One region of the Vibrio metoecus genome, then DNA from elsewhere that is predicted to be linked to it. Evidence: predicted binding sites of a transcription regulator. Region 1 holds the regulator's gene; the other holds the start of a gene.

What was found. The regulator CRP, encoded in region 1, controls carbon source genes, mostly activating them, when cyclic AMP is high. The targets are predictions, from matches to a motif close to TGTGANNNNNNTCACA.
Region 2: the regulator CRP is predicted to act here: its motif matches at 13,369-13,384, upstream of EPB59_RS01325 (CTP synthase).

The regions. Positions count from the first base shown of each region.
Region 1 covers NZ_CP035686.1:99,329-114,818, reverse strand. Annotated here, with positions in the region: gene EPB59_RS00525 (ABC transporter ATP-binding protein) at 1-125, shown strand, start outside; gene EPB59_RS00520 (TIGR02444 family protein) at 126-611, shown strand; gene EPB59_RS00515 (hydrolase) at 608-1,597, shown strand; gene EPB59_RS00510 (YheU family protein) at 1,707-1,916, shown strand; gene EPB59_RS00505 (phosphoribulokinase) at 2,011-2,880, shown strand; gene crp (cAMP-activated global transcriptional regulator CRP) at 3,123-3,755, shown strand; gene EPB59_RS00495 (DUF1338 domain-containing protein) at 3,818-4,609, opposite strand; gene astD (succinylglutamate-semialdehyde dehydrogenase) at 4,752-6,209, opposite strand; gene astA (arginine N-succinyltransferase) at 6,219-7,238, opposite strand; gene EPB59_RS00480 (aspartate aminotransferase family protein) at 7,379-8,590, opposite strand; gene EPB59_RS00475 (aminodeoxychorismate/anthranilate synthase component II) at 8,986-9,564, opposite strand; gene EPB59_RS00470 (NAD(P)/FAD-dependent oxidoreductase) at 9,866-11,137, shown strand; gene rimO (30S ribosomal protein S12 methylthiotransferase RimO) at 11,345-12,757, shown strand; gene xds (GlyGly-anchored extracellular endonuclease Xds) at 12,831-15,440, opposite strand.
Region 2 covers NZ_CP035686.1:254,373-269,862, forward strand. Annotated here, with positions in the region: gene era (GTPase Era) at 1-594, shown strand, start outside; gene recO (DNA repair protein RecO) at 664-1,389, shown strand; gene pdxJ (pyridoxine 5'-phosphate synthase) at 1,386-2,117, shown strand; gene acpS (holo-ACP synthase) at 2,121-2,501, shown strand; gene EPB59_RS01290 (hypothetical protein) at 2,757-4,040, shown strand; gene EPB59_RS01295 (hypothetical protein) at 4,050-4,454, shown strand; gene EPB59_RS01300 (diguanylate cyclase domain-containing protein) at 4,447-5,739, shown strand; gene barA (two-component sensor histidine kinase BarA) at 5,727-8,504, opposite strand; gene rlmD (23S rRNA (uracil(1939)-C(5))-methyltransferase RlmD) at 8,677-9,999, shown strand; gene relA (GTP diphosphokinase) at 10,063-12,279, shown strand; gene mazG (nucleoside triphosphate pyrophosphohydrolase) at 12,379-13,191, shown strand; gene EPB59_RS01325 (CTP synthase) at 13,469-15,106, shown strand; gene eno (phosphopyruvate hydratase) at 15,185-15,490, shown strand, end outside.

The DNA of each region.
Region 1 (15,490 bases):
AAGCGACACTGACTGAGGTGTTGGCTAAACAAGCCGCCGCCAAATCCGAGCTTGAGCAAGTCGAGCTAGAATGGATGGCCGAGCAGGAAACCTTGGAAGAGATGGAACAGGAGTTCAACGGTTAAATGAATGATGAGCACGTCAAACCAAGATTAACACTGGAAAGACTCTGGCAATTCAGCTTGCAGTATTACAGTGTGCGCGAGGTAAAAGAGGCGTGCTTACGATTACAAAATAGCCATCACGGCAATGTCAATCTGCTGCTGTTACTCAAATGGCTAGATGAACAGCAGCTCACTTTTGCGGAAGCCGACTGGCCAACGGTGCTGGAATGTTTGAGCCATTCGGAAACTCTGCTGCACGATTTTCGTGATTTGCGGCGACGCTTGAAAAGCCATTTGCCAGACACTCTCTATCGCGAAGCACTACAGTTTGAACTGCAACTGGAAAAGCAGCAGCAAGCGGATTTGGTTGATTGTCTCAATCGTTTAACGCTCTATCCCGCACAAGTGCTACCACTCACTCAGCAATACTGTAAAATGCTTGGCGCTGAATACTTAGCCGAGCAATTTTCTGCTCCGCACTGTGAACACGATAACTCAAAATCATGACTCAATTTATTGCTGCCAAGGGGCTTGCTAATCCCCACTTACAAACTCTGCTGCCTCGCTTACTGCGTAAACAGCCGCTGTTTAGTGCCGAATGGCAAACCCTATTCACGCCTGATGGTGATTTTCTCGATCTAGCTTGGAGCGAAGATTGGCGCACACCACACGCGCAGTGTAAGCCGCTGTTTGTGTTGTTCCACGGCTTAGAAGGCAGCTTCAAAAGCCCTTATGCGAACGGCTTGATGCACGCCTTTGCAAGGCAGGGCTGGCTCTCGGTGATGATGCATTTTCGCGGTTGCAGTGGTAAACCCAACCACTTAGCACGCGCTTACCATTCCGGTGAAACGGGTGATGCGCGTTTTGTGCTGGAGTATCTGCGTAAACAATTACCAGAGCGTCCGATCGTTGCCGTCGGTGTTTCACTCGGCGGTAACATGCTCGCGAACTATCTTGCGCAGTATCGTGATGATCCTATCGTCAGTGCCGCCACCTTGATTTCCGCGCCACTCGATTTAGCCGCCTGCTCACAACGTATCGAGCAAGGTTTCTCTAAAGTGTATCGCGCCTATCTACTCTCTTCATTGAAGAAAAATGCCATCGCGAAATACCCACTGCTGGAAAATGCTTTGCCACTGAGCCCGGAGCGGATCCGCGCTATCGCTAAACTCGCCGAGTTTGATGATGTGATCACCGCGCCGCTACACGGTTTTCATGATGCTGCCGATTATTATCAGCAGTGCTCCGGGATTAAACAGCTGACTCAGATCCGCGTCCCGACTCAGATCATCCACGCCAAAGACGATCCGTTTATGACCGAAGCGGTGATCCCAGATTTCCCGCTACCAGCGAACATCGATTACCGTTTGTTTGAGCATGGCGGCCATGTGGGCTTTCTAAGTGGATCATGGCTAAAGCCCCGCTTTTGGCTAGAGCAAACCCTGCCCGAGTATTACTCACATCTGCGTGATGACTTTCTGCATCAATCCTAACGCGCCCCTCCCCTTTTAATGCCGTATCATTGTAAGGGGAAAGACTCAAACGACTTGGAGTGAGCGCTCCAAGTCGAGTTGGGCTCTGTCATAAAATAAAGAGGTATTTATGATCATTCCATGGCAACAAATTGCTCAGGAAACACTCGACAATTTGATCCGTGAATTTGTACTGCGTGAAGGCACAGATTATGGTGATGTGGAAGTGTCGCTGGAGGAAAAAATTGCTCAAGTACGCGCGCAGTTACAATCTGGGCAAGCTGTGATCGTCTATTCAGAATTGCATGAAACCGTGGATATTAAATGCCATCCGTTTTAGCCAAGCAGTGACGGCTTCATTTTCCGTGCTATAGTCATTTCCGGGTGGTGCCTGAGTTAGCACCAAAATCAAGGACTTAAGGACAAGGTTTGTCATGTCAGCCAAACATCCGATTATTGCGGTGACGGGTTCTTCCGGCGCCGGAACTACAACCACCTCTGAAGCCTTTCGCAAGATGTTCAATATGATGAGCATCAAGCCTGCTTGGGTTGAGGGGGACAGTTTTCATCGCTTCACTCGTCCAGAAATGGATGTAGAAATCCGCAAGGCGCGCGAGCAAGGTCGCCATATCAGTTACTTTGGTCCCCAAGCCAACGATTTCCCAACCCTTGAAGAATTCTTCCGCCAATACGGAAAAGTAGGCACCGGCCAAGTGCGCCGCTACTTACACACCTTTGATGAAGCAGTTCCGTATAACCAAATGCCCGGTACGTTTACGCCTTGGCAATCACTGCCCGAAAACTCAGATGTGCTGTTTTATGAAGGCTTACACGGCGGTGTGGTCGATGGTGATGTCAATGTCGCGCAACACGTCGACTTTTTGATTGGTATGGTGCCGATTGTTAACCTTGAGTGGATTCAGAAATACGTACGTGATACACGCGATCGCGGCCATTCACGTGAAGCGGTGATGGATTCCATCGTCCGTTCAATGGACGACTACCTTAAATTCATCACCCCGCAATTTTCGCGCACCCACATCAACTTTCAACGTGTGCCCACAGTCGATACTTCTAACCCACTCAATGCTAAAGGCATTCCAACGCTGGATGAGAGTTTTGTGGTGATCCGTTTTCGTGGCATCAAAAATGTCGATTTCCCCTACTTACTGGCGATGATTGATGGCTCATTCATGTCACGCCACAACACCATCGTGGTGCCTGGGGGCAAGATGAGTTTTGCCATGGATTTGATTGTGCGTCCGCTACTGCAACAACTGATCGAAACCGGAAAAATCGGCTAGATCCGACCAGTGATGAATGCTTACTTTTCATACCGTGATCATGTGCACATTTTTGCGTAGCAAATTGGACTACTGACACGATTAAAATCAAGAAATCGATTTCGAAAAAGGATACTATTCTTAACCGAAACATAAGATAGCTTGCAGCCTTGGGTAACACCTCTTATTCTAGTAAGCCCAATTGAGGCTTCGCTAAAATATGGATAGCGGCAAGCGTACCCTGCAGAGGAAGTGAGATTATTATGGTTCTAGGTAAACCTCAAACCGATCCAACACTAGAGTGGTTTCTTTCACATTGTCACATTCATAAGTACCCATCAAAAAGCACACTGATCCACGCGGGTGAGAAAGCGGAAACGCTGTACTACATCGTAAAAGGTTCAGTTGCGGTACTGATCAAAGATGAAGAAGGTAAAGAGATGATTCTCTCTTACCTGAACCAAGGTGATTTTATCGGTGAGCTTGGCTTGTTTGAAGAAGGCCAAGAGCGTACCGCTTGGGTTCGTGCTAAAACACCTTGTGAAGTGGCTGAAATCTCATTTAAGAAATTCCGTCAATTGATCCAAGTAAACCCAGATATCTTGATGCGCCTTTCAGGTCAAATGGCTCGTCGTCTGCAAGTGACCAGCCAAAAAGTTGGCGACCTTGCGTTCCTAGACGTAACTGGCCGTATCGCACAGACTCTGCTGAACCTTGCACGTCAGCCAGATGCGATGACTCACCCAGATGGTATGCAAATCAAGATCACTCGCCAAGAGATCGGTCAAATTGTTGGCTGTTCTCGTGAAACCGTTGGCCGCATCCTGAAGATGCTGGAAGAGCAGAACCTGATCTCTGCCCACGGTAAAACCATCGTGGTTTACGGCACTCGCTAAGCATTCCCGATAAAAAATAGCCACCCTGCGGTGGCTATTTTTATTTGCATCATACGCTAAATTTAACGGTTCGTGCTTTCAAAAATCTTATCCGCCGAAGCTTCGACAAATCCGGGGTACAGCAATCCATTCGCCATTGGATAACGTTTGGCAAACTCATAAAAGCCACCGGGGATCATCTCCGCGCCTTCGTTAAAACGCACTAACACTTTATCAGCCATGGTCGAAGACTGTTCGAGCAAGACTTCTGGTGAGCCTTTTACTTCCCCACCCGATTCATTGATGCTAAAGCCATGTTGGCGCAGATGGTCATTGACCTGTTTCACTTCATGCAGCGCATTGAGCTGATTCACGCTGACTGTAAAGTGGTTTGCACCATAACCATGCGCCGCAAGCCAAGCGGCATACTCACTCTCTTTCGCCAAAGTAAGATAGTCGGCATGGCTTAAGCTCCATAAGCGACCGCCATACAAAAAAGCCTCACTGGCTAATGCTTGTGGCTGAACTTGTGCCACCAGCTTTTCAACAATCGCTTGCAGCTCAGGTGAACACTCTTCCACTTTCAGCTCACTAATGAAAACCTTAGGCTGCAAAGGATCGGGATGTTCAAAATGCTTAGCAAAGAGTTTTTTACTTTTGAATTCATACTCACCACACGCTTGATAGCCGAGCGCCAAAAACGGCTTCGCCATCGTTTCTAATCCTAGCGGCGCGACATTAAAAGTACGCAGCGCGATGTGATCATTAATCAGTGGCTCATCTTCTTGTAAGAGTTGATGTACTTTCTCTGCCGACGGGCAGAGGCGCTCAATATAATCATTCCAGAGCGATTGGAATAAAGCTGTTGGCGTCATAACGCCTCCTTGTTGATCCTATGAAACGCAAAGGGACTAAGGTTAGACACCGTGTAATTTATCCAGCGCTAACACGATAAAGCTTTCAACCTGTGACGAAAAAAGTGCCTACTTGGCTGCGCAGGCACAAAATAAATTATGATTAGAGTTCAACGCCCGGGCTCAAGGTAGCAGGAAGCAATGTTGTCTCCCCTTCCATTGAGGCCATTGGATAAGCGCAATAGTCGGCGGCATAGAAGGCACTGGGGCGTAAGTTGCCCGATGCTCCAGGGCCACCAAACGGTGCATCACCACTGGCTCCGGTTAATTGGCGGTTACGATTGACGATGCCCGCACGAATATGATCGACAAAGTAATCCCACTCGTCATCGTCAGTCGAGACGAGTCCAGCGGATAAGCCAAAGCGGGTATCATTGGCAAGCTCTACCGCTTGCGCCAAAGTCTGGTAACGCACCACTTGTAGCAAAGGTCCGAAATATTCATCATCCGGCAAGCGCTCAATCGCCGTGACATCAATGATCGCTGGTGTGATAAACGCCGCATGCAAAGCGCGAGCTTCAAGCAGACTTTTACCGCCTAATGCTTGTAGATGGGATTGCGCATTGAGGATCGCTTGTGCCGCAGCTTCGGAAACTAAGGGGCCCATAAAGGGAGCAGGCTCAGCAAAGGGCTGATCAATACGCAGCTTAGCCGTTACCGCAACCAGTTTCTCTAGCAACACATCGCCTTTCGTCCCTAGTGGCACATACAAGCGGCGCGCACAGGTGCAGCGTTGACCACTACTGATAAACGCCGATTGAATAATGGTGTAAACCGTGGCATCCAGATCGCCATAGTGCTCTGAAATCACCATAGGATTATTGCCGCCCATTTCCAGCGCCAGCATTTTGTCCGGCTGACCTGCAAATTGGCGATGCAGCAGATGCCCAGTATTGGCACTCCCCGTAAACAGCAAACCATCAATCCCGCGTGATTGCGCGAGCGCAATCCCCGTCTCTTTTGAGCCTTGAACCAGATTGATGACACCAGCAGGCAAGCCAGCCTGTTGCCATAACTGCATCAAGACTTCGCCAGTCCACGGGGTTTGCTCAGAAGGCTTAAACACCACGGTATTGCCCGCCAGCAGCGCAGGCACTATATGTCCATTCGGTAAATGGCCGGGGAAGTTATACGGCCCAAACACCGCCATCACACCCAACGGTCGATGGCGCAATACCAGCTGATTGCCCGCCGCTTCACGCACCGTTTCACCAGTACGCTCATGATAAGCACGAATCGAAATCGCGATTTTTCCGGCAATTGAAGCCGCTTCCGTGCGCGTTTCCCACAAAGGCTTGCCCGTCTCTTTAGCAATCACTTGCGCAATCTGTTCGCTGTTGGCTTTCACCAATTCCGCAAAGGCCAACACCTTCTGTTCACGCTCGGCAAATGGGCGTTTTTTCCAGTCCACGAACGCTCGGCGAGCCGCGTTTACCGCGGCTTCCACTTGTTCAACACTGGCACTGTAGCCTTGCCATAAAAGCTCATGGCTATAAGGCGTATGTGATTCCAACTTTTCACCGGTTCCCGTCACCCATTCACCGGCTATCCAATGTGTCATGACTATCCCCTACTGCGCCAAAATCCGTAAATAATCCCCAGTGCTCACTTCTAACGCCGCGGCGACTTTGGGGGAGATGATCACCGCGTTATCTTCTTGGCTGTATGCGGCTTTGGCCGCCGTAGCCCGGAAGTTCTCAAACGAGGTATTACACATAATGAAATTCTGCGAGCTCGAATGTTCTGCCACTTCAACAATAGCGCGTACTGAGTGGCGCACCGATTCGATATTGTTCAGCTCGCACTCCACGGTTGGACCCGCATCAAAAATGTCGACGTAATTGCGACAGGTGAAGCCCTCTTTCTCAAGCAATACCAAGGCAGGTCGCGTGTTTTCATGCACCTGACCAATCACCGCTTGCGCTTCTTTGCTCAGCAAGTTGACGTAAATTGGCAACTTGGGCATCAAGTCAGCGATAAAGCCTTTTTTGCCAATCCCAGTCAGATAATCGGCCAAGGTGAAATCAATCGAGAAAAAGTGCTCTTGCAGCCACTTCCAAAATGGTGAATTGCCATCGGCATCGGAAACGCCACGCATCTCAGCGAAAATGGTTTTGGAAAAACGGTGTGAGTGTTCCGCCATCATCAAAAAACGGCATTTAGACATTAAACGACCATTCAAGCCTTGGCGAAATTGAGGGCGCAAAAACAGAGTACAGATTTCGCTACATCCGGTGTAGTTGTTACCAAACGTCAACAACTTCACCACATTGTTGACACCCAATTTAGGTGACGAGTGGACTATGGTGCTGATGTGATAGGAATAAAACGGCACATCCCAACCAATTGAGGCTTCAATACCCGTGGTACCCGCCACTTGTCCGGTTTCGCTATCAACCCCGACCATCAAATAGCCTTCATCGCCGGGCGTGGTGACGTTCGGTTTGCTAAAGCTGTATTCAGAGTGGGTAATACGATTGGTCAGTAGCTCTTGATCTACTGGCAATGATGTGAAGCCATGGCCGGACTCGACAGCGCAGGTATGTAGCGCCTCATAGTCCGCCATGCTAATCGGACGAACAACTAGCATCTTTACTCCCTCCCGATGCGTAATCTCTGCATTTCAAAATAGGGCGAACGCTTTATCCCCGTTCGCCCTAGAACTGCAGTAAGTGATAGCGCAAACCTCCGAGGTTCGCAGTCAGGGCTTGCAGTACAAGCCCATCGCTATCACATCAGTGTGGCGATCGCCTTGTCTAAGCGAGCCATACCTTCTTCGATTTCTTGTTGGCTGATGATAAGAGATGGCGTAAAGCGAACCACGCTCGCCCCGGCCACCAACACCATCAAGCCTTGCTTACCCGCAGCGACCAGAATGTCACGCGCGCGGCCTTGCCATTCATCGTTGAGTGCCGCACCAAGTAACAAACCTTTACCGCGGATCTCTTTGAAAATGTGGTATTTCTCATTGAGCTTGGTGAGCTCAGCGCGCATCCACTGCTCACGCTGTTTCACACCAGCCAGTATTTCTGGTTGCGCGACGAAATCCACCACCGCTTCCGCTACGGCACACGCTAATGGGTTGCCGCCATAAGTCGAACCGTGTACACCGACTTTCATGTGCTCAGCAATTTTCGCGGTAGTTAGCATGGCACCGATTGGGAAACCACCACCGAGAGATTTGGCGGTGGCCAGAATATCTGGCGTCACACCAATCCCTTGGTACGCATAGAAATCACCAGTGCGGCCGTTACCCGTCTGCACTTCATCGAAAATCAGTAGTGCATTGTGTTTGTCACACAACTCGCGCACCGCTTGCACAAATTCAGCACTCGGAGAAACAATGCCACCTTCACCTTGCAGCGGCTCCATCATCACAGCACAAGTGCGATCGGAGATCTGTGCTTGCAGTGCAGCCAGATCGTTATAAGGCAGATGAACAATGTCGCCCGGCTTAGGGCCAAAACCATCGGAATAGGTCGCTTGACCACCCACAGAGACAGTAAAGAAAGTGCGTCCGTGGAAACCTTGGTTAAAGGCAATAATCTCGGATTTCCCAGGACCATACACATCGGCCGCATAACGACGCGCCAGTTTGAGTGCCGCTTCGTTGGCTTCTGCGCCGGAGTTGGCAAAAAAGACCTTTTCGGCAAAACTCACTTGAGTCAGTTTTTTCGCCAAGCGCAACGCCGGCTCATTGGTCATTACGTTACTTAAATGCCATAGCTTATTGGCTTGGGTGGTCAATGCTTGCACCATCACAGGGTGGCAATGCCCCAAACAACTCACCGCAATCCCACCAGCGAAATCAATGTACTCATGACCTTGCTGATCCCAAATCCGTGAACCAAAACCTTTTACCGGAATAAACTCCATCGGGTTGTAACAAGGCACCATCACCTCATCAAACGAACCACGATCCACACTCATTTCCACCGTCATTCCCATTCCCTCTCGATACCGCATGCTCTGAGATAAGCGATTCTTCCACAAAATGGCTCTGTGTTAGATTATGAATTTCCTTAAATCATTTGCAGCATTGTATTTACATTTATTTAACCATTTCAATGGTGGATTATCTCGTATGTACAGGACAATGCCATAAACATCACACCACGAACGACTATTTATGCAGCAAAACAGACTAATTATGAAGTAATTTTTATAAGGAAATTAGAAATGAATGGATGAGTCAGGAAAATCAAGGACTGGCAAAGACAGCACAATTCTCTATGAATAAGAGTGAAAACTTGCCAATCACAGATAAATATTTGATAGAAAGCGAAAAAAGTGATCGAGGTCAGAGCCACTCAAACGACACTTTGCGTGCAAAATGCTTAGCGGCGTAAAAAATTAGCAAGCAATTGGTGACCTTGCTCAGTCTTAATTGACTCAGGGTGAAACTGCACCGCCTCAAGCGCTAAGGTTTTATGTTGGAATCCCATGATTTCATCAATGCTGCCATCATTGAGCTCAGTCCATGCGGTCAACTCAAAGCACTCGGGCAGAGTGTCATTTTTAACTACCAAGGAATGGTAACGCGTCACCGTTAGCGGGTTATTCAATCCGCTAAATAAGCCTTGCCCCGTATGACGAATGGGGGAGGTTTTGCCGTGCATCACTTGCCGAGCGCGCACCACTTGCCCACCAAATGCTTGGGCGATCGCTTGATGCCCTAAGCAAACACCAAGGATCGGCAGTTGTCCTGCAAACGCTTCAATCGCCGCAAGTGAGATCCCCGCTTCATTAGGCGTGCATGGTCCCGGAGAAATCACCAAATGTGTCGGAGCCAGAGCACGGATCCCATCCAGATCGATCTCATCATTGCGCACCACTTTAACCTGCGCCCCTAACTCACAAAAGTATTGGTACAAGTTGTAGGTGAATGAATCGTAGTTATCGATCATCAGTAGCATAAGCATCCTTCTTGGTGACGAGAAATCAGTGGCATTCTACGAATCTCACCCACACTTTCAATCGAAACCTCCTCATCGCCCCCAACAGCCCTGCAGAAATTTCATTGATTACTAAAGAAAAATATGAAATCAATCACACATAAAACCACAAATAGCCACCTACACTTTAAGTCACTTGATGCTGTCGAAATGACGGAACTCACTGATCTGCATTTTCTTTATGGCAACCTGACTAATATCGACTAGCATTAATTTAGACTTAGCTAATATAGATAAAGCTTAAATCCATTAGGGGGCAACCATGAAAAGAACCATAGTGATCGGTGCAGGCTTAGGGGGAATGTCAGTCGTTTACGAGTTACGACAAAAACTCCCAAAAGATCATGAAGTCATATTGATCAATGAACACAACGAGTTTCACTTTATTCCTTCCAACCCTTGGGTTGCCTTAGGGGAAAGAACCAAAGAACAAGTGGTTTTGGATCTCACCCCTTACGCTAAAAAATTCAAAATCCCTTTTAATCCAACAGGGGTTACGCAAATCTTGCCCGATGAAAAGACCCTACTCGCGGGTGATGGTACCCAATATAGTTACGATTATCTGGTCATCTGCACTGGCCCTAAACTGGCCTTTGAAACTGTTCCGGGGGCAGGACCAGAAACGGGTTATACCCAGTCCATTTGTACTGTAGATCACGCCGTAAAAGCCTATGAAGCTTATCAAGCGTTAATCGAAAACCCCGGCCCGGTATTGGTTGGGGCAATGCAAGGCGCGAGCTGTTTTGGTCCTGCGTACGAATATATCCTGACCTTAGAGAGCCAGTTACGTAAACTGAAAATCCGCGACAAAGTTCCGATCACCTTTGTTACGAGCGAACCGTATGTCGGCCATATGGGGCTAGGTGGCGTCGGCGACTCGAAAGCACTGATGGAACATGAGTTCCGCGACCGTGGTATCAAATGGATTTGCAACGCTCGAACCACGAGTTTCGATCCCGATACCGCACACTTTGAAGAGCTGAACCGTAAAGGCGAAGTGGACTTTGAACACCATCTGCCGTTCAAAATGGCGATGTTCTTACCGCCTTTCAAAGGTTCTCCCGCGATTGCGGCGGTGCCGAAACTGTGTAACCCAAAAGGTTTTGTCTTCACTGATGAGTTCCAATGTAATCCGACCTATCGCGATATTTTTGCCGCTGGGGTTTGCGTTGCCATTCCTCCGTTAGAAGAAACCCCAGTCCCTGTCGGAGCGCCCAAAACCGGCTTTATGATTGAATCCATGACCACCAGTATTGTGGAGAATATCCTCAGTCTGGAAAGAGGCGAGCCGATGTCCACTCGTCCAACCTTGAATGCGGTGTGTCTTGCCGACATGGGTGACAAAGGGGCTGCTTTTGTGGCGCTACCACAAAACCCACCACGCAATACCAACTGGACCTCGATGGGGCAATGGGTACACATCGCGAAAATCGCCTTTGAAAAGTACTTCATTTATAAGGTCAAACACGGCACCAGTGAACCAATTTACGAAAAATACATCATGGGTGCGGTAGGAATTCATCGAACAAAATAGCAATGAGTTGTCCTCAACTTGAGGCGGCATTTCGCCGCCTCCTTTTTTGTCCGTTTTTTGTTCACTTTTTCCATTTCGCCTCTATTCAATTTTTTCTCGTCAGTTATAATTCGCCGACTTTTTAGACCCCGCTCACGTTCTCTGTTGCCTGCATCTGCAACATCGAATCGGCGGGCGAATAAACACAATTAGGTAGCACACAGAGCAATGACAGTTCAGACTTTTACGCCAAATCAAACCACGACTCTGGAAACGGCGAAAAAAACCATCGCAGAGCAAAGCCAAGGCAGCCAAACGACTGGCAATAAAATTGGTTTTGTTTCCTTAGGTTGCCCCAAAAATTTAGTGGATTCAGAACGCATTCTGACCCAACTGCGCACCGAAGGTTATGAAATCGTCAACAGCTACCACGATTCTGATGTGGTGATCGTCAACACCTGTGGTTTTATCGACAGTGCGGTACAAGAGTCTTTGGATACCATTGGCGAAGCGCTGAAAGAAAACGGCAAAGTGATTGTGACGGGCTGCCTCGGTGCGCGTGAAGATGAAATTCGCCAAGTGCACCCGAATGTGCTCGGCATTACAGGCCCACACGCTTACCAAAACGTGTTGGAGCACGTACACCAATACGCACCAAAACCAGCCCATAACCCGTTTACCAGCTTAGTGCCAGATCACGGTGTAAAACTGACACCAAAGCATTACGCCTACCTCAAAATTTCTGAAGGCTGCAACCATCGCTGTACTTTCTGCATCATTCCATCGATGCGTGGTGACTTAGTCAGCCGCCCAGTGGGTGAAATTATTGGTGAAGCGGAACGCCTGAAAAACGCTGGCGTGAAAGAGCTGCTCGTGATCAGCCAAGACACCAGTGCTTACGGTGTGGATACCAAACACAGCTTAGGTTTCGCCAACGGTTCTCCGGTGCGCCATAACATCAAAGCACTGAGTGAAGAGCTGGGCAAGATGGGCATTTGGATTCGTCTGCACTACGTTTACCCTTACCCACATGTGGATGAAATCATCCCATTGATGGCTGAAGGAAAAGTGTTGCCTTACTTGGATATTCCATTCCAACACGCCAGCCCACGCGTACTAAAAATGATGAAACGTCCGGGGCAAGCCGAACGTACTTTAGAGCGCATCAAAAAGTGGCGTGAGATCTGTCCAGAACTCGTGATCCGCTCCACCTTTATCGTAGGCTTCCCGGGCGAAACTGAAGAAGATTTCCAAATCCTGCTCGATTGGCTGAAAGAAGCACAACTCGATCGCGTGGGCTGCTTTAAGTATTCGCCCGTTGAAGGCGCAGCAGCAAACGAGATTGAAGACCAGATCCCAGAAGACGTGAAACAAGACCGTTTCGAACGTTTTATGCTGGTGCAGCAAGAGATCAGTGCCGCCAAACTGCAAAAACGCATCGGCAGCACCATGCAAGTGCTGATTGATGAAGTCGATGAAGAAGGCGCGATTGGCCGTACTTACGCCGATGCACCGGAGATCGATGGTTTAGTTTACCTCAACGGTGAAACCAACCTGAAACCGGGTGAACTGGTTAACGTTGTGATTGAACACGCCGATGAATATGACCTGTGGGGCAGCGTACTGCACGAAGCGCAGTAAGTTCACGCCATCAACTTAAGAAACTAAAAAGGCTAGCGCACGCTAGCCTTTTGTTTATCAAAAATGCCACTTTCTAGCGACGGCGGCGCCAAACACCAAGCCCCAATAGGCCAAGCAGTGCGCCTAAACCTAATGAACCACCGTAGATGTTAAGCTCCAGTACCGCAGGATCATGATCAGAGGCGCGGAATTGATCCTTGTATTTCGGCAGGTTGCCTTTGAACTCATCGTTGTAGTCAAACAAGGTCGATTCTGCACCGTTAATATGCCAATCGGTCGCATCCACGACTTTGTGTTTAAGGCTTGGACTGACTAACAGATGATCCAGCGCGCCGACTTCATCATTAAATGAGTAGCTCCAACTGTCTGGATGTTTGATGGCAACTGCGTTGAGATAGCCGTAGCTGTGTTTAATCTCTGCGCCTGCATCTCCAAACTGCTCCACACCGGCAATGTAGGTATTGCGTGCTGCACGAATGGTTTTGCCGTATTTCTCTGGTGTGTAGTCCGTCAGCACCAGCATAGGATCTTCCATGCCGTACGAGTTCATATCACCGAGAATCACTTTATGCCCATCGATTTTCGCCAGCGCATCACCCAACGCTACCGCGGCGGCGACGCGGAAGTTTTCACACGCACCTTGGTAATCCAAATCTTGTCCTGCTTGTCCGCCTTGTTCAACGGGCGCGGCATCTTCCCAACACGCTGATCCTTTGGACTTGAGGTGATTAACCGCGACGGTGATTTTCTCGTTGCCACCTTTGATTTTAAAGGTTGGGGCAAGCGTATCACGCTGATAGTTTTTGCCATCTTCAATCACTTTACCATTGGTATCTACCACCTCTGGTGCTTGCTGGCTTGGCATTGGGATGACACGATTTTGCGCCAACTTCACCACTTTATCGCGGTAGATAACACCTGTGGTGATCACATCGGTACCCAGTGAATCGGCAGCATCGGTTTTGCCATCGCCATTCGAATCAATCGCCACAAAGCGGTAATGTTTTTTCTTATCCGCGATTTGGCTATTGATCTGATTAACCAATTGCGCAATCGCCGAACCTTCACCAAAGCCGTTGTTCTCAATTTCCATTAAACCCACGATATCGGCATCCAAACGGACAATCGCATTCACAATCTTGGCTTGCTGCACTTCAAATTCAGCCAGATTGTTGGCGCCACGGTTATCACCATGTTGATTCGCATCGCCACCAAACGGCGAGTTGAAGTAGTTGAGTACGTTGAAAGTGGCAATGCGCAGATCGCCTTCATCCATATCCGGCTTAGCTTGACGCGGTGCGTTATGCACCAGATTTTCTGCCGAGATGGTGTTGGTCACAATCAGGCGATATTCGTTATAGCTGTAGCTCACAACCCCTTCGAGTCCTGAAACCGTATCATCAATTCGGATATAGTCTTCGGTTGAACCATCTTGATCGACATCAGTACGACCAAATGTCGGGTAATACGGAATTTGCCCATCAGGTGCTTTGGCATCGGATTCCACAAACAAGCGGCGCTGCGCGTTATCCAACTTCTGCTGCGAAGCTTGCTCTGAACCGGCTGGATGCTGCTGGTTTGGCTGCATGTTGATGCGGCCTTGTGCCAGCACCATGTTGTTACGGCGCGAATCATAGTCATAACCAAAGGTGCGAGTCACACGCATATCCAGCTCAGGCGTCGTTTTTACCAACATACCTTCGTAACGCTCTAGCGTCTGAGCAAAGTGTTCATCCGAAGGCAGGATCTCGATGGCTTGTGCTTGTGGGGCAGCTTGCTGGCCTTGTTTCACCCACTGATTGTTTTCCGCTTTGAGCTGCGTCAGGTTGTAATATTCCTGCACTTTGCCCTTCACGCACACCACATCGCCCGGAGCTAAGTCAGAACTGCTTTGGTTGGTAAACACAAACAGCCCTTCTGAGGTGTTCGGGTTGTAGTCATCTTCCAGCGCTTGCAGATAAAAGCCTTTAGTCAGTCCTGTCGTTACTGCACTCACCACACCTTTTACAAAGAAATCCTCATTGGTGATGTAGGGATAACCTTGGATATAGGGAGAAGTGCTGCCTTCACCTTGGATTTCTTGGATGGTGGTAAAGCTTGGTTCTCCACCATCAACCGTACAATTGAATGCGGTAGGTGGTGTGCTGGTATCAAGCGCGCCCAGACCATCAATATTGTCTTTGCCTTGGGTAGCCCAATCGGAAGCTTGGTAAGTGGCGCTTGGGGTGAGTGTAGTTCTGGCGAGCGTATTGTCTTTCGCGAAATCTGCACCGCCCATACTGCCGACCACGTCATGCACCGAACCATGGCTATTGAGCAGCGCAATCGGATCATTGCCATTAAAGTTGACTACCGTATTGTTGGTGATATCAGCGGTCGCAAGAATCGCACTGTTGGCGCTACCGTGGGCAATCACCAGCACATCGCGTGCCGCAATCACTTGCCCATCGAGCGGTAAAGTTTTATCCCACGTGCCGCTGCCGTTGGTCGACATCGCCAGTTGATAGCCATTTAGGCTCACGGCTTGATCGGACGTGTTGGCAATTTCAATTGCTTTATTGAAGCTGCTGCCTTCAACGTATTGAGAAATCAATAGGTCAGCGTAAGTTGGCGCAACTAAGCCAAAGCTAATAGCCAGAGCTAAAGTCGAGCGGGTTAAATTCGGGGTTGATCTCATTTCCATGATGCACCTTATCCTCCCTGCTTAGTGTTAATTGGTAAACAGGGTGTGTT
Region 2 (15,490 bases), 160 kb from region 1:
GAGATGGTATTCACTAAGCTGCAAAAAGCCAACTTCCCAGTAGTGCTGTGTGTGAACAAGGTCGATCAGGTCAAAGATCGCAACGAAGTGATGCTGCACATGCTGGAGCTTTCTAAACGCATGCCGTTTGTCGATATCGTACCGATTTCCGCTAAACAGGGTAAAAACACCGATGTGTTGAAAAAGCATGTTCGCGACCATTTACCGAAAGCCGTGCACCATTTCCCTGAAGAGTATGTGACGGATCGTTCACAGCGCTTTATGGCCTCTGAAATCGTCCGTGAAAAGTTGATGCGTTTTACTGGCGAAGAGCTGCCGTATTCGGTGACGGTGGAAATCGAGCGTTTCGATTACAACCCAGATACTGATGGCTTCCACATCAACGCCCTGATTTTGGTTGAGCGTATCGGCCAGAAGAAAATGGTGATTGGCAAAAACGGCGAGAAGATCAAAACCATCGGCCGCGAGGCGCGTCTCGATATGGAAGAGCTGTTCGGCCGCAAAGTCTACCTAGAGACTTGGGTGAAAGTGAAATCGGGTTGGGCGGATGATGAGCGAGCCCTGCGTTCACTCGGCTACATCGACGATCTCTAAACTCTAAAGGTGGTGACCCAGTTGCCACCTTTTTCATTTATACCTTCAACTGCATGATAGAAAGGGAAAATGTCAGACGGACTGCAACGCTGTTTTGTTCTGCACCGCCGCCCTTACAGTGAATCGAGCTTAATTCTCGATGTGTTCAGTGAGGAGTACGGGCGAGTCACCTTAATGGCCAAAGGTGCGCGCGGAAAACGCTCCAACCTCAAAGGTGCGCTGCAACCTTTCACTCCTTTACTGCTGAAATGGTCGGGCAATGGTTCGATGAAAACGCTGCGCCAAGCCGAACCAATTAGTCTCGGCTTACCGCTTTCCGGCGTCTATCTCTATTCGGCGATGTACATCAACGAGCTGGTGGATCGGGTGTTAATGCCAGAAGTCGCTAGCCCCGGGCTATTCCATGATTATCTGTTTGCGCTCACTGAACTGGCGCAAAGCACTAATCCCGAGCCAGCACTACGTCGCTTTGAACTCGCTTTGCTTGCCGCGATGGGCTACGGCGTGGATTTTCTGCATTGTGCTGGTACGGGCGAACCAGTTTCACCAGACATGACCTATCGCTATCGTGAGCAAAAAGGCTTTATTGCCTCGGTACGCCGCGATAATCTCACCTTTCTCGGTAATGAGCTGATTGCGATCAGTGAGCGGCGTTTTACCAGCAAAGAGCAACTGCAAGCGGCAAAACGCTTTACACGTTTAGCCTTAAAGCCGTATCTTGGCGGCAAACCTTTAAAAAGTCGTGAGTTGTTTCGTCAAACAACTCTACCCAGAGCACGGAGTACAGAAGAATGAGCTCAATTTATCTTGGTGTGAACATCGATCACGTGGCTACTTTGCGTAACGCACGCGGCACGCAATATCCCGATCCTGTGCATGCAGCGGAAATAGCTGAACGTGCGGGTGCAGATGGCATCACCATCCATCTGCGTGAAGATCGCCGCCACATTACAGATCGCGATGTGCGTATTTTGCGTGAAACGCTGCAAACGCGTATGAACCTTGAAATGGCTGTGACCGATGAGATGGTTGAGATTGCGCTGCAAACTCAACCAGAATACGTTTGCTTGGTGCCGGAAAAGCGTGAAGAACTGACGACAGAAGGTGGCTTGGACGTACTTGGTCAGCTTGAGCGCGTAAAAGCGGCAACGGAAAAACTCACCGCGGCAGGCATTAAGGTATCTCTGTTTATCGATGCCGATCGCGAGCAAATTGATGCGGCAAAAGCCTGTGGTGCACCATTCATTGAGCTGCATACCGGTCATTATTCGGATGCGAAAAGTGAAGTCGATCAGCAAAATGAGCTAAAAAAAATCGCGGCAGCAGCGGCTTATGCTCACGACTTGGGCATTACGGTGAATGCGGGTCATGGATTGACTTACCACAACGTTGCTGCGATTGCGGCGATCCCTGAAATCTACGAGCTGAACATCGGCCATGCGATCATTGGTCGCGCGGTATTTGATGGTTTAGCGAAAGCCGTCGCCGATATGAAAGCCATCATGGTTGCTGCGCGTCGATAACGTATGATCGTTGGACTCGGCACGGACATCGCTGAAATCGAACGGGTTGAGAAAGCGTTGGCGCGCTCAGGCGAAAGTTTTGCGCGTCGCATTCTTACCGATTCTGAACTAGAGCAATTTCATGCTTCGAAGCAACAAGGGCGCTTTTTAGCTAAACGCTTTGCAGCTAAAGAAGCGGCATCCAAAGCGTTAGGTACCGGAATTGCTCAAGGTGTGACCTTTCACGATTTCACCGTTAGCAACGACGAACTAGGTAAGCCTTTATTGAACTTGAGTGGCAAGGCTGCTCAGTTAGCCGCACAATTGCAGGTGGCGAATATCCATCTTTCCATCTCTGATGAGCGCCATTATGCCATGGCCACCGTGATCCTCGAACGCCGCTAATGCGGCGTTCATACTTTTAGTCATTTCAAATCTTTCATTTTCTGACTATATTTTCCTTACGTGTTTAATTTCCCTCAACGGAAGAATGGGTTTTATACTCTTTGCACCAAATGCGTATTTTTCTATCACCAATCACTAAAATTAAAGCAATTGGGTGATGTCATTCATCATCAATGACGCTCGAAATAGAGAATGTTTCACTAGGTGCGCAGGTTTGCGCTGTGGTGGAAGTAAGGCTTGCTTAGGGATAACCCAATGATACGATGTTTTTTTCAAACACTGCTGATGAGAAGTCTCTTTAGTGTATTTGTTATGACGAGCAATACAGCCTTGGCCGGAGATTGGAGTGTCTCTGGTTATGGTTCGATTGGTTATAGCTATGAAAATGAAGAAAATCTTGGTTTTCTGCGCAATATTTCCCAGCCCAATGAGTATCAGCGTAACGGATCATTTAAGCCAGATTCTAATCTCGGGATCCAGTTTGATTTGCAGTTAAACCCGGAATGGTCGGTGACAGCACAATGGGTGTTGGAAGATCGAGTCGAGCAGCGGTTTGATGATGTCACTGAGCTGGCTTTTGTTCGCTATATGCCTGACGAACACTGGGATCTTCGAATGGGGCGCCTTGGCCTTTATGGATATATCGCCGCTGACAGCCGGCGAATTGACTACGCGCACCTGTGGGTACGTCCTCCCCAAGAGTTTTATGGTGGTATTTTTTACGATTCTATCGACGGGGTCGATGTGACCTACCGCAGCTCATTTGACGATATAACCTGGTCTCTAGGTGCCCAATATGGCCGAATTAAGCAGAAACTGCAAAATACCGCTTCCAGTGAAGTTTCAGGGTCTCAATCTGATCAAACGTTAGTTTTAGTGTTTGCACTCGAACAGGAGCGTTGGTTTGGACGCCTTTCTTATGTACATGTAGGGAAATTAAAAGTTGACCTAGATGGTAACTCTTTACTTGGTGTGCAAGTCGTCAATCAATTAGCTCAAGCAGGGTTGGGGGCGATCAGTTCTGAAGCAAAGCAGTTGGTTGAGCAGATTAATTTAAAAGCTGAAACGATTGAGTATTGGCAATTCGGCGGAGGATACCGAGGTGAAAAGTGGTCATTTCAATCAGAAATTTTTACTATTTTAGGGAATAAAGCGGTTGTGCCTGAAGGTGTTGGTGGCTATGCGATGGCCGGATATACGCTAGGAAGCGTGACGCCTTACGTTATCTACGGCAAATTTAACCCCAGAAAATCGCCTTACCAAGCTCAATCGGATTGGGGGCTATCATCGGTGAATGGCGCCCAATTGGCGGAAGTTCAAAAATGGTTAATTGGAGGAATTAATTCTACTTATATCGATCAGCAAACGTATTCATTCGGAGTTCGCTGGGATGTGAGTTCACAAGTTGCTTTGAAAGCACAATATGATTACACCCAGATCGCCGATAATGGTTATGGCTTATGGTCGATACCCTTAGAAGAACATACTCAAGGACGCGATGTGAGTCTCTTTTCGTTAAGCGTCAATTTTGTATTTTAGGAGGACTGAATGAAATATTGGTTACTCCTAGTTATATTGCTATCGCCATTGGCATCTGCGGAATTGTATGTTGTTGCAGGCCAAGAAAGCCCCGTTTCTGCCATTACCAAAGAAGAGCTCTCCGCATTATATCTTGGGCGCAATAGAGTGGTGGGTAATACATACATTAATCAGATATTGGATCGTAGTGGTGAAGTTCGCCAACGATTTTTCTTTCAGGTAACCAATATGCAAGAAAGCCAGATTAATGCGTATTGGGCGAAGTTAAAGTTTTCAGGACGGCTTCGTGCTCCGGAGTCTGTTCCCAGTGATCAAGAGTTGGCGACGAAACTTGAGGCTAACCCATTCTCGATTGGTTACATGGCTCAGCCGCCAGATGAAGCATTAAAAGTGCTATTGGTGATTTATGACTGATCAAACGCGAACATCTCCTCTGGTTAATCGTTTATTGAAGATGATTTCGCTGTGCGCACTTGCTTATTTGTTGATCATTCTTGCGGTGATTATTCCACGAGGTATGCACATTGTTGAATTGCAAAAGCAAGAGCTTGAAGAAAAGCTGGCGCTCTCTCTGAGCAACTCGGCGGCGATTGCTCTGTACGTGAATAACTACGATATCGCCTCTGAGGTGATGGATGCCCTGTTGCTGCATAAAGAGATCAATGCCGTCAAACTAGCGAGTGTGGATGGGATTGTCTTTGAACGAACCAGTATTCCCCAGCTCCTCAAGGAGCATGATATTTGGGAGGATGCTAACCGTTACCGTTTGGTTTCGCCTGTTGATGGTAATTTAATTGGTTACTTGATGCTTCATGAGGATCATCAAGTGATAAGGCAGCAGGCGACGAGCAAAATTCTCGATCAAATTGCCGTGGTGTTGATCCAGTTTTTAGTCACCTTTGTCGCGCTAATTTGGATAGTACGCCGTTTAGTGGGTAAGCCATTAACTGAGCTTTATGAGGCATTATCGGAAGTGCGTCCAGATCATGATCGTAAAGTCTCGGTGGCTCAGGAAAATAAGCATAATGAGATCGGTTTGGTGGCCAAAAGTATCAATGAGTTTATTGATGCATCCCATCAGGCCCTGATCCGTGAGCGCGAATTACGCCAACAGATTGAGCGTTGGGAAAGTTATTACCGAACCATTGCTGAGCAAGATACGTTGACTGGGCTCAAAAATCGGTTGGGGTGTGAAAAGTACGTGCTGAATAAAAAACGCGTCAGTTGCACTATGGTGTTGCTACTTATCGACTTAGATGGTTTTAAACAGGTGAATGATACGTTAGGACATGGAGCTGGTGACGATGTATTGCGTGAAATCGCTAAACGCTTTTTGGCTCTTGCGCAGGCTCACTTTGTCGATTCTGTCGTCGGCCGACTCGGTGGGGATGAGTTTGCGATTTATATTCCACTCGACGTTTATGATCAGGCGCCAGTTGAAGCTCTTGCTGCCGATTTGATCAACGCCTCTGGTACGCCGATCGTATTGGGTAAACAGAGTGCTCAAGTTGGGTGCAGTATTGGCATCAGTCATATGGACTGTGTGCACATCGACTTAGAAAAACTGCTTTTACAAGCGGATAAGGCAATGTATTGGGTCAAACATCGAGGTAAGCATGGCTATCATGTTTATGTGATGGGGCAAGAGGTGCATTCTTTACCCCATCAGCAAAACATGAAACACGATCAATCCAGATAATCAGCGGCTGCCTTGATAACTTTCACCATCTCATCTTGCAACTCAAAGAGCTCCGGTTCCAACTCGTCTATGGCAGCTCCGCTACGCAGTGCTTGCTCCAAACTCGCGCAGACTTTACGGAGCCTTGGTACACCGCTGTATGAACAACTGCCGTGCAGTTTGTGGATATGATGCAATAAGTCGCTCGTGGCGTACTCTTCATCTTCTAAAGCCATGTTGACGACCGTTTCGACCTCCTGCAAATAATTGACCAGCATGGTCAGCATTTCTTTAGCAAGATCTTCTTTGTTGGCCGATTGGCGTAATGCGGCTGACCAATCAATGATCGCATCATCCTGCTCTGCAGTATGCAAAGCATTTTGTACTGCGGCACCATCTGGCAGAGAAATTTTTGCCACCTGTTTACTGCGCGTGTGTGGGCTCCAATGTACCAACACTTGTTGCAAAATATGCTCTTCAATCGGTTTAGTGAGGTAGTCGTCCATGCCCGCTTTCAGGAGGCGATCTCGTTCGCCTGCCATGGCATGAGCCGTGACGGCAATGACAGGAGTGTCTTGATAGCCATGTAACTGTTTAATCGATTTACATGCGGTTACCCCATCCATATGTGGCATTTGAATGTCCATCAAGATGATATCGAAGTGGCGATTCTGTGCTTGTTCTATCGCTTCTTGGCCACTGGCGCAGGCGATCACGCATTCAACTCGCTCTTGAAGCAATGCTGTAATCAGTTTTAGGTTGGCAGGGTTATCATCGACCGCCATAACACACAGCGGCAACTTATCGGCTTGCGGTTTAGACTGTGCAGAATGGAGTGAGAGTGGTTGTTGCGCGGCCAACGTTTGCAGCAGCTTTTTGCGTGAAAGCGGTTTACTGATGCATTTCACCGGATATTGTTGCATCAATAGATCGGCCAACGCCAGTTCGGTACTCGGTACACCGACAATCACGTTATGTGTCATGGCGAGCGCACGCTTAACCCAAAGTTCGACCATCGCATAGTTGGTTTCTTTACTTGGTGCTAGGTTGAGTAGTACATAGTCGTAACTTTGTTCCTCTTCCGGTATCGCGGAGCGATAAGTCACGTCTAACCCGCTTTGTACTAGCGTTTGTTGCACAATTGCCGCCGCTTGCATGTTAGGTTCAATCAACAACAGATGACGATGGTTGAGTCGTTGAGCATCATAACCATCATTGACGGGTAACTCTGTCGTGTGCAAACGCAGAGTAAACCAGAAGGTTGAACCTTGGTGTAAGCGACTAGTGAGGCTGATTTCGCCCCCCATGTGGCTAACCAGTTTTTGGGTGATCACTAGCCCTAACCCTGTGCCGCCATAGCGGCGAGAAATGCTGGCATCCGCTTGACTAAAGGCTTGGAATAATTGGGCTTGTTGGCGCTCTGAGATACCGATGCCTGTATCGCGCACCATAAATTGCAGGTCTATCACGTCATCGCGCAGTGAGCGCATTTCCACGCTGACATCAATGTTGCCGCGCTCGGTAAACTTAATCGAGTTGCCGACTAAGTTAGTCAATACCTGTTGAATACGCAGTGGATCGCCCACTACGCCGCGCGGAATTTTCGGGTCAATTTTGAGGGTGATTTCTAACCCTTTCTCATGGGCGCTGGTGGCTTGTAAGTTAACCACTTCCTCTAGAATATCTTGGAATTCAAACGGAATATTCTCTAACGCCAGTTTTCCAGCCTCAAGTTTAGAGAAGTCTAGAATGTCATTAATGATCGTTAGAAGATTGTTGGCAGACTTTTCAATGGTTTGCAGGTAATCCGTTTGGCTGTTGGTGAGCTGGGTTTTTAGCATTTGTCGAGTAAAACCAATTACACCATTCAGTGGGGTTCGCAGCTCATGGGACATGTTAGCCAAAAACTCAGATTTCACCCGTGCTGCTTCTTGCGCTCGTTTTTTGGCAATGTCGAGTTCCACGTTCTGAATCTCTAACTGTTCCAAGGTTTCCCGCAAATCAGAAGTGGCTTGGTCAATACTGTGCTGCATCTCGACATGGTATTCCGAGAGCGACACCGCCATCGCGTTGATGCCTTTTTTTAGCGCATCCAACTCGCCGTGCATTTTGCCTTCAATACGTACATCTAAATGGCCGCGCCGGATGCGATCCACCATGTTTTTCATGTGTGTGATGGGGCGAGTGACATCGTGCATCAAACGAAATGCGAACACACCTGAGAGCAAAACCCCAATCACCAACACTAAGCCCGCCGAGAAAATTTCCTGATATTGCTGTAGGCGCAAAGAGGAGAGATCAAGTTCGATGGCGATATAGCCCATGACGGGGGTCGCTGGGTTGGCATCACCGTTTTCGAGTAAAGTCCGTTCTGAGACAATCGGTGTGCGCAAAATCAAGGTGTTTTCATCAATCACCGAACTGCTCAAAAAGGGGATAGGTTTATCCTTGGGATACATGAGTTTTTCGAAATTGGGGTGAAAGTTGGAAGTGACAAACAACTCGTGGTTGCCATCAAATACCGCAATGCTGCGAACTAATTTAGAATTTTTCCGATGTGCATAGCTAATGATGCGCCGCACCGATTCGCGGCTTTGCATGCGTAGCGCATCTTCACTGGCGATCGCCAGTGGTTCGATGATGCTAGCCCCTGAGTTGATCACTTGGTTTTCTAAGTCGTGATAACGGTTAAAAGAGAACAGTGCGCTAAGCAGCAGGCCAATAATCAGGGTTGGAGCCAGAGTGAGCGTCACAACGCGGGCGCGCAAGCCATATCTTTGAGTCATTATTGTCTAAACATTGTGGTGTGGATATGGGAAAATACCCCCGCACAAATCGGATTGCGTGGGGAAACATTGGCGTTAGCTTAATCAACTCCCTGACCTTCGACAATCACCCCCGTGCAGAATAGTGATGCCGGGGCAAAAACAATTCTACTCCAACACTTGAGCACAAAGCATGGCACGTTTCTTTCAACCGAAAAAGCACAGCACGTTAGACAAAAAGCATCAACCGGTCACCATTGAACGGTTGGATCACCAAGGCAGCGGACTGGCCTTTTTGCAGAAGAAACCGTTGTTTGTCGATGGCGCTTTGCCGGGTGAAGAGGTGCTGATCCAGCTCACCGAAAGCAAAAGTAAATATGCGCGTGGGCAGTTGATTAAGGTGCTCAAGCCTAGTTCTGAGCGCGTTACCCCTTTCTGTGCACATTACGCGCAGTGTGGTGGCTGCGATTTACAGCATCTTGACCGAGCCGGTCAAATTAACCACAAGCAGCAGGCGTTAAGTCAATTAATGGTGAAGTTTGCAGGGCAGAGCCTTGCCCTGTCTGCGCCAGTTTGTTCTGATGATCAAGGCTATCGCCGCCGAGCAAGATTAAGCTTGATGTGGGATAAGAAAGCCCAGCAACTGCAGTTTGGTTTTCGCCGTAAGCAGAGCAAAGCGATTGTCAACGTAACACATTGCCCTGTACTAGAGCCGAGTTTGAATGCGCTCTTGCCGGAATTGAATACCTTGTTGAGCCAATGGAGCCAACCTGAGCAGTTGGGGCATGTGGAATTGGTGAAAGGCGATAATGCGCGAGTATTGGCGCTGCGTCATGTCGGTGCGTTGACTGAACAAGATCAGCAGCGTTTAACTGACTTTGCCTCGCAAAACCAACTAACCTTATACCTAACATTGGAAGCCGGCGCGTTGCAACACGTACAAGGTGAACCGCCTTACTGTGAAGAAACCGGTAGCCGTCTAAGCTTCTTGCCGAGCCACTTTATTCAAGTGAACCGCGCGGTGAATAAGCAAATGGTCGAGCAAGCACTCAACTGGCTTGAGGTGAATGAACAGGATCGCGTGCTTGATCTGTTTTGTGGCTTAGGGAATTTCACTCTGCCGTTAGCAAAACAAGCGCAACAAGTGGTGGGCGTAGAAGGCGTGGAAGAGATGGTGCAGCACGCTACTCACAATGCGAAATTGAACCAAATCAACAATGTGACGTTTTATCAGGCCAATTTGGAACAAGATATGACAACCGCCTCATGGGCGCAGCAGAAATTTGCTAAAGTACTGCTCGACCCCGCCCGTGCAGGTGCAGAAGGGATTGTGGAACAACTGGCTGCGTTAGGAGCGGAACGGGTGGTGTATGTGTCGTGTAACCCTGCGACACTGGCTCGTGATAGCCAAAGCTTGCTGAGCCAAGGATTTTGCTTAGAGAAACTGGGCATGCTGGATATGTTCCCGCACACCAGTCACCTTGAATCCATGGCTTTATTTGTGAAAAAACGCTAGCGACTGAACTCTTCATTTCAGCGTCAGTCGAAGGCTAAAAATACAATTATTAGGACGATATCAATGGTTGCGGTACGAAGCGCACACTTAAACCCAGACCAACAGTTTGAGCTAGAAACATGGATAGCCAGCCTTGCCCAAGAGGGTAAAACGGCCGCTAAATTGACCGCAGTGTACCGTGAGTGTGAGCAGTTGCTTGCTGGTAATCCTCAAGGACCACTGCTGTTGTGGCGTGGGCGGGAAATGATCGAAATTTTGATCACTTTATCTATGGATCGCCCAACGCTGGTGGCCGCTTTGCTATTTCCCATCGCCACCAGTGGCGTGTTGGATAATGAGTCACTCGAAGAGAGTTATGGCAGAGAAGTGCTCAAACTGATCCTCGGCGTGGAAGAGATGGCAGCCATCGGTCAGCTCAATGTGACCATGCATGGCAGTGAAGCCTCAGCGCAAGTGGATAACGTGCGCCGCATGCTACTCGCGATGGTGGATGATTTCCGCTGCGTGGTCATTAAGCTTGCTGAGCGGATCTGTAACCTGCGTGAAGTGAAAAATGAGCCGGATGAAGTGCGCCGCATCGCCGCGAAAGAGTGTGCCAACATTTACGCACCACTGGCGAACCGTCTAGGCATTGGTCAGCTCAAATGGGAAATTGAAGACTACGCGTTCCGTTACCAACAACCGGATACCTATAAACAGATTGCCAAACAGCTTTCTGAGCGCCGTATTGTGCGTGAGCAGTACATCCGTGATTTTGTCAGCGATCTGCGTGCTGAGATGAAACAACTGGGCATCAACGCCGAAGTCAGCGGTCGCCCGAAACACATCTACAGCATCTGGCGCAAAATGCAGAAAAAGAGCCTCGCTTTTGATGAGTTGTTTGATGTGCGCGCGGTGCGGATTATTGCCGACAAGCTGCAAGACTGTTATGCCGCGCTTGGCATTGTGCATACCAAGTACAAACATTTGCCGAACGAGTTTGATGACTACGTGGCAAACCCGAAGCCGAACGGCTATCAGTCAATCCATACCGTGATTTTGGGGCCAGAAGGCAAAACCATCGAAATCCAGATCCGTACCAAGCAGATGCACGAAGAGTCAGAGCTTGGGGTGGCGGCACACTGGAAATACAAAGAAGGCAGCAGCGCTGGCCGCAGTGGTTACGATGAGAAGATCACTTGGCTGCGTAAACTGCTTGATTGGCAAGAAGAGATGTCCGATTCGGGCGAGATGCTCGATGAGCTGCGTAGCCAAGTGTTTGATGATCGCGTCTACGCCTTTACCCCGAAAGGCGATGTGGTCGACTTGCCGATGGGTGCCACACCGCTCGATTTTGCCTACCACATTCACTCCGAAGTGGGGCATCGCTGTATTGGTGCCAAAGTCGCAGGGCGCATCGTGCCGTTTACCCATAAATTGCAGATGGGCGATCAGGTTGAAATCATTACCGCCAAAGAGCCCAATCCTTCGCGTGATTGGTTAAACCCATCGCTTGGGTTTGTTCACTCAGGTCGTGCACGCGCCAAGATCAATGCTTGGTTCCGCAAGCAAAGCCGCGAGAAAAACCTCGAAGCGGGGCGTGAAATTCTCGAAATCGAATTAGCCAAAGTGGGCGCCAATCTGAAACATGCCGAGGCATATGCACTTAAGCGCTTCAACGTTAACAGTGTCGATGAGATGTATGTCGGTATCGGCAGTGGCGATCTGCGTATTAACCAAATTGTTAATCATATCAATGCGTTAGTAAATAAACCGACCGCTGAGGAAGAAGATAAGCTCGCGCTGGAAAAACTGCAGGAAAACAAAGCCCTAACGCCGAATCGCCCGCATAAAGATGCGGTGGTGGTGGAAGGGGTCGATAACCTGATGACTCACCTTGCGCGTTGCTGTCAGCCAATTCCTGGTGATGAGATCCGTGGCTACATTACTCAAGGTCGCGGCATTTCAGTACATCGTAGCGACTGTGAACAGTTGGAAGAGTTGAGCCACCATGCACCAGAGCGGATCATTGATACCGTGTGGGGCGGCGGTTTTGTGGGTTCTTACCTGTTGACCGTGCGCGTGGAAGCGATGGAGCGCAGTGGCTTATTGAAAGACATCACCACCTTGCTGGCCAATGAAAAAGTCAAAGTGGCGAGCATGAAGAGCCGCTCCGACTACAAACGACAAATCATCATCATGGATTTCGATCTTGAGGTGAACAACGTTGAAGCCTTAGCGCGAGTCTCCAAACGCATCGAGCAGATCAAAGATGTTATGTTGGTCAAACGCTTAGGGTAAATCCAACGCAAACAGCGAGGTGTGAAGTGAAAACTTCCACCTCGTTGCTTTTTCAACTTCAATAAGTTTAGGCGCTCAATGCCTGATGTGAGGAAAACCATGTCACACCCGATTGAACAACTCGAACAGATCATGAACCGCCTGCGAGACCCAGAGCTAGGCTGCCCGTGGGATAAAGAGCAAACCTTTGACACCATTGCGCCATACACCATTGAAGAAACCTTTGAAGTGGTGGATGCCATCACCCAGCGCGATTGGCCTAACCTGCGTGAAGAGTTGGGGGATTTGCTATTTCAGGTAATTTTCTACAGCCAAATGGCCAAAGAACAAGGCCTGTTTGAGTTTCGTGATGTGGTGGATACAGTCAATGAGAAGCTGACGCGCCGTCATCCTCATGTATTTGGAGATGTGACCTTTGAAAATGACGAGCAAATTCACGCCAATTGGGAGGCAGAAAAAGCCAAAGAAAAAGCGCAAGCAGGCAAAAATGAGCAGAGTATTCTAGACTCTGTACCACGTTCATTGCCCGCGTTATCGCGTGCTCACAAGATCCAGAAAAAGTGCGCCAAATACGGATTTGATTGGGACAGCTTAGGTCCGGTTGTCGACAAAGTGCACGAAGAAGTCTCAGAAGTGATGGAAGAAGCGCTGCAAGTGGATGTGGATACGCAAAAAGTAGAAGAAGAGTTAGGCGATTTATTGTTCGCTACCGTCAATTTAGTGCGCCATTTAGGGCATGACCCTGAAATGGCTCTGAGCAAAGCCAACGCCAAATTTGTGCGCCGCTTTCAAGGTGTTGAAAACAAAGCGAGAGCGAAAAATAAGCCACTCCAAGACTTTACTTTGGCTGAGTTGGACGCGTTTTGGGATCAGGTAAAACTTGAAGAAAAACAGGCGATAAAGTCGTTTTAATCGCTGAGCATTAAAAAACAAAGCAAACTCATTGATGAGCTTACTGGTTGATTAAACTGCTAATTTCTCAATTGCTGAAAAAGAGTCCCGTTTGGGACAAAATTGACTCAGATAATGTGCCGCTTGTGTGGTTCGCTTCAATTTGGTTTGATTTGAAGCAAAAAATAAAAAATTGAGTGTGATAGATTTCACGTTGTGGCAATGGGGGCCTTCTGGTATAGTTTTGTCCCGTCCAGAAGAAATCCATTTCCCTCATTCAACCATTTTCAGGTTAAACATGACGACAAATTATATTTTTGTTACTGGCGGGGTTGTATCCTCTCTAGGTAAAGGTATTGCAGCGGCATCCCTTGCAGCGATTCTCGAAGCTCGTGGTCTTAAAGTGACCATGATGAAGCTTGACCCTTACATCAACGTTGACCCAGGCACAATGAGCCCAACTCAACACGGTGAAGTGTTCGTTACGGAAGATGGCGCGGAAACTGACCTAGACCTTGGTCACTACGAGCGTTTCATTCGTACCAAAATGACCAAGCGCAACAACTTCACTGCAGGTCGTGTTTACGCTGACGTACTGCGCAAAGAGCGTCGCGGCGACTACCTAGGTGCAACCATTCAGGTTATCCCTCATATCACGAACGCGATCAAAGATCGTGTGATTGCAGGCTCAGAAGGCCACGACATCGCTATCGTTGAAGTTGGCGGTACAGTAGGTGATATCGAATCACTGCCATTCATGGAAGCGATCCGTCAGCTAGCAATCGAAGTGGGCCGTGAAAACGCCATGTTCATGCACCTGACGCTGGTTCCTTACCTAGCGGCAGCGGGCGAAGTGAAAACGAAGCCAACCCAACACTCGGTAAAAGAACTGCTTTCAATCGGTATTCAGCCAGACATTCTGGTTTGCCGTAGCGATCGTATGATCCCAGCGAACGAGCGTAAGAAGATCGCTCTGTTCTGTAACGTGCCTGAAAAAGCCGTTATCTCTATGAAAGACGTGGATTCTATCTACAAGATCCCACAACTGATCCGTTCTCAAGGTTTGGATGATTTGGTGTGTGCACGTTTTGGCATTAACGCGCCAGAAGCGGATCTGTCTGAATGGGAACAGGTTATCTATGAAGAAGCGAACCCAACCGGTGAAGTGACTATCGGTATGGTCGGTAAGTACATTGAACTGCCAGATGCTTACAAGTCGGTTAACGAAGCGCTGAAACACGCGGGTCTGAAAAACCGTCTGAGCGTGACCATCAAATACGTGGATTCACAAGACGTTGAAACCAAAGGCACCGATGTGCTGAATGGTCTGGATGCTATTTTGGTGCCGGGTGGTTTTGGCGATCGTGGTATCGAAGGCAAAATCCGTGCAGCTCAGTATGCACGTGAAAACAAAATTCCTTACCTTGGCATCTGCTTGGGTATGCAAGTGGCACTGATCGAATACGCACGCAACGTAGCGGGTATGGAAGGTGCACACTCAACCGAATTCAATAAAAACACCAAATACCCAGTGGTTGGTTTGATCACTGAATGGGTAGATGGTGAAGGCAATGTCGAAGAGCGTAGCGAGAAATCAGATCTGGGCGGCACTATGCGTCTAGGTTCACAGCTATGCCACCTTGAAAAAGGTACTAAGGCGTACGAAATGTACGGTAGCGCAACGATCCATGAACGTCATCGCCACCGTTACGAAGTCAACAACCTGCTGCGTCCTCAGATTGAAAAAGCAGGTTTGAAGGTTTCTGGTCTGTCAGCAGATAAGAAGCTGGTTGAAGTGATTGAGAACCCTGCTCACCCATGGTTTGTAGCAGCGCAGTTCCACCCAGAGTTCACCTCAACCCCACGCGATGGTCACCCTCTGTTTGCTGGTTTTGTGAAAGCAGCAGGTCAGTACCAACGCGGTGAATTGAAGTAAAAGGATACGGGTAGCCACTCTAGCAGTGTGGCTACCCTTTTAGTTTTGACATTTAAATTCAATTGAGAGGAAACATTAATGTCTAAGATCGTTAAAGTTCTAGGTCGTGAAATCATCGACTCACGTGGTAACCCAACGGTAGAAGCAGAAGTTCATCTAGAAGGTGGTTTCGTTGGTATGGCAGCAGCTCCATCTGGTGCTTCTACTGGTTCTCGTGAAGCGCTTGAACTGCGTGACGGTGACAAGTCTCGTTTCCTAGGTAAAGGCGTTCTGAAAGCGCTGGCTGCGGTTAATGGTCCAATCGCAGACGCTCTGGTTGGCAAAGATGCAAAAGATCAAGCAACTATTGACCAAATCATGATCGACCTAGACGGTACTGAGAAC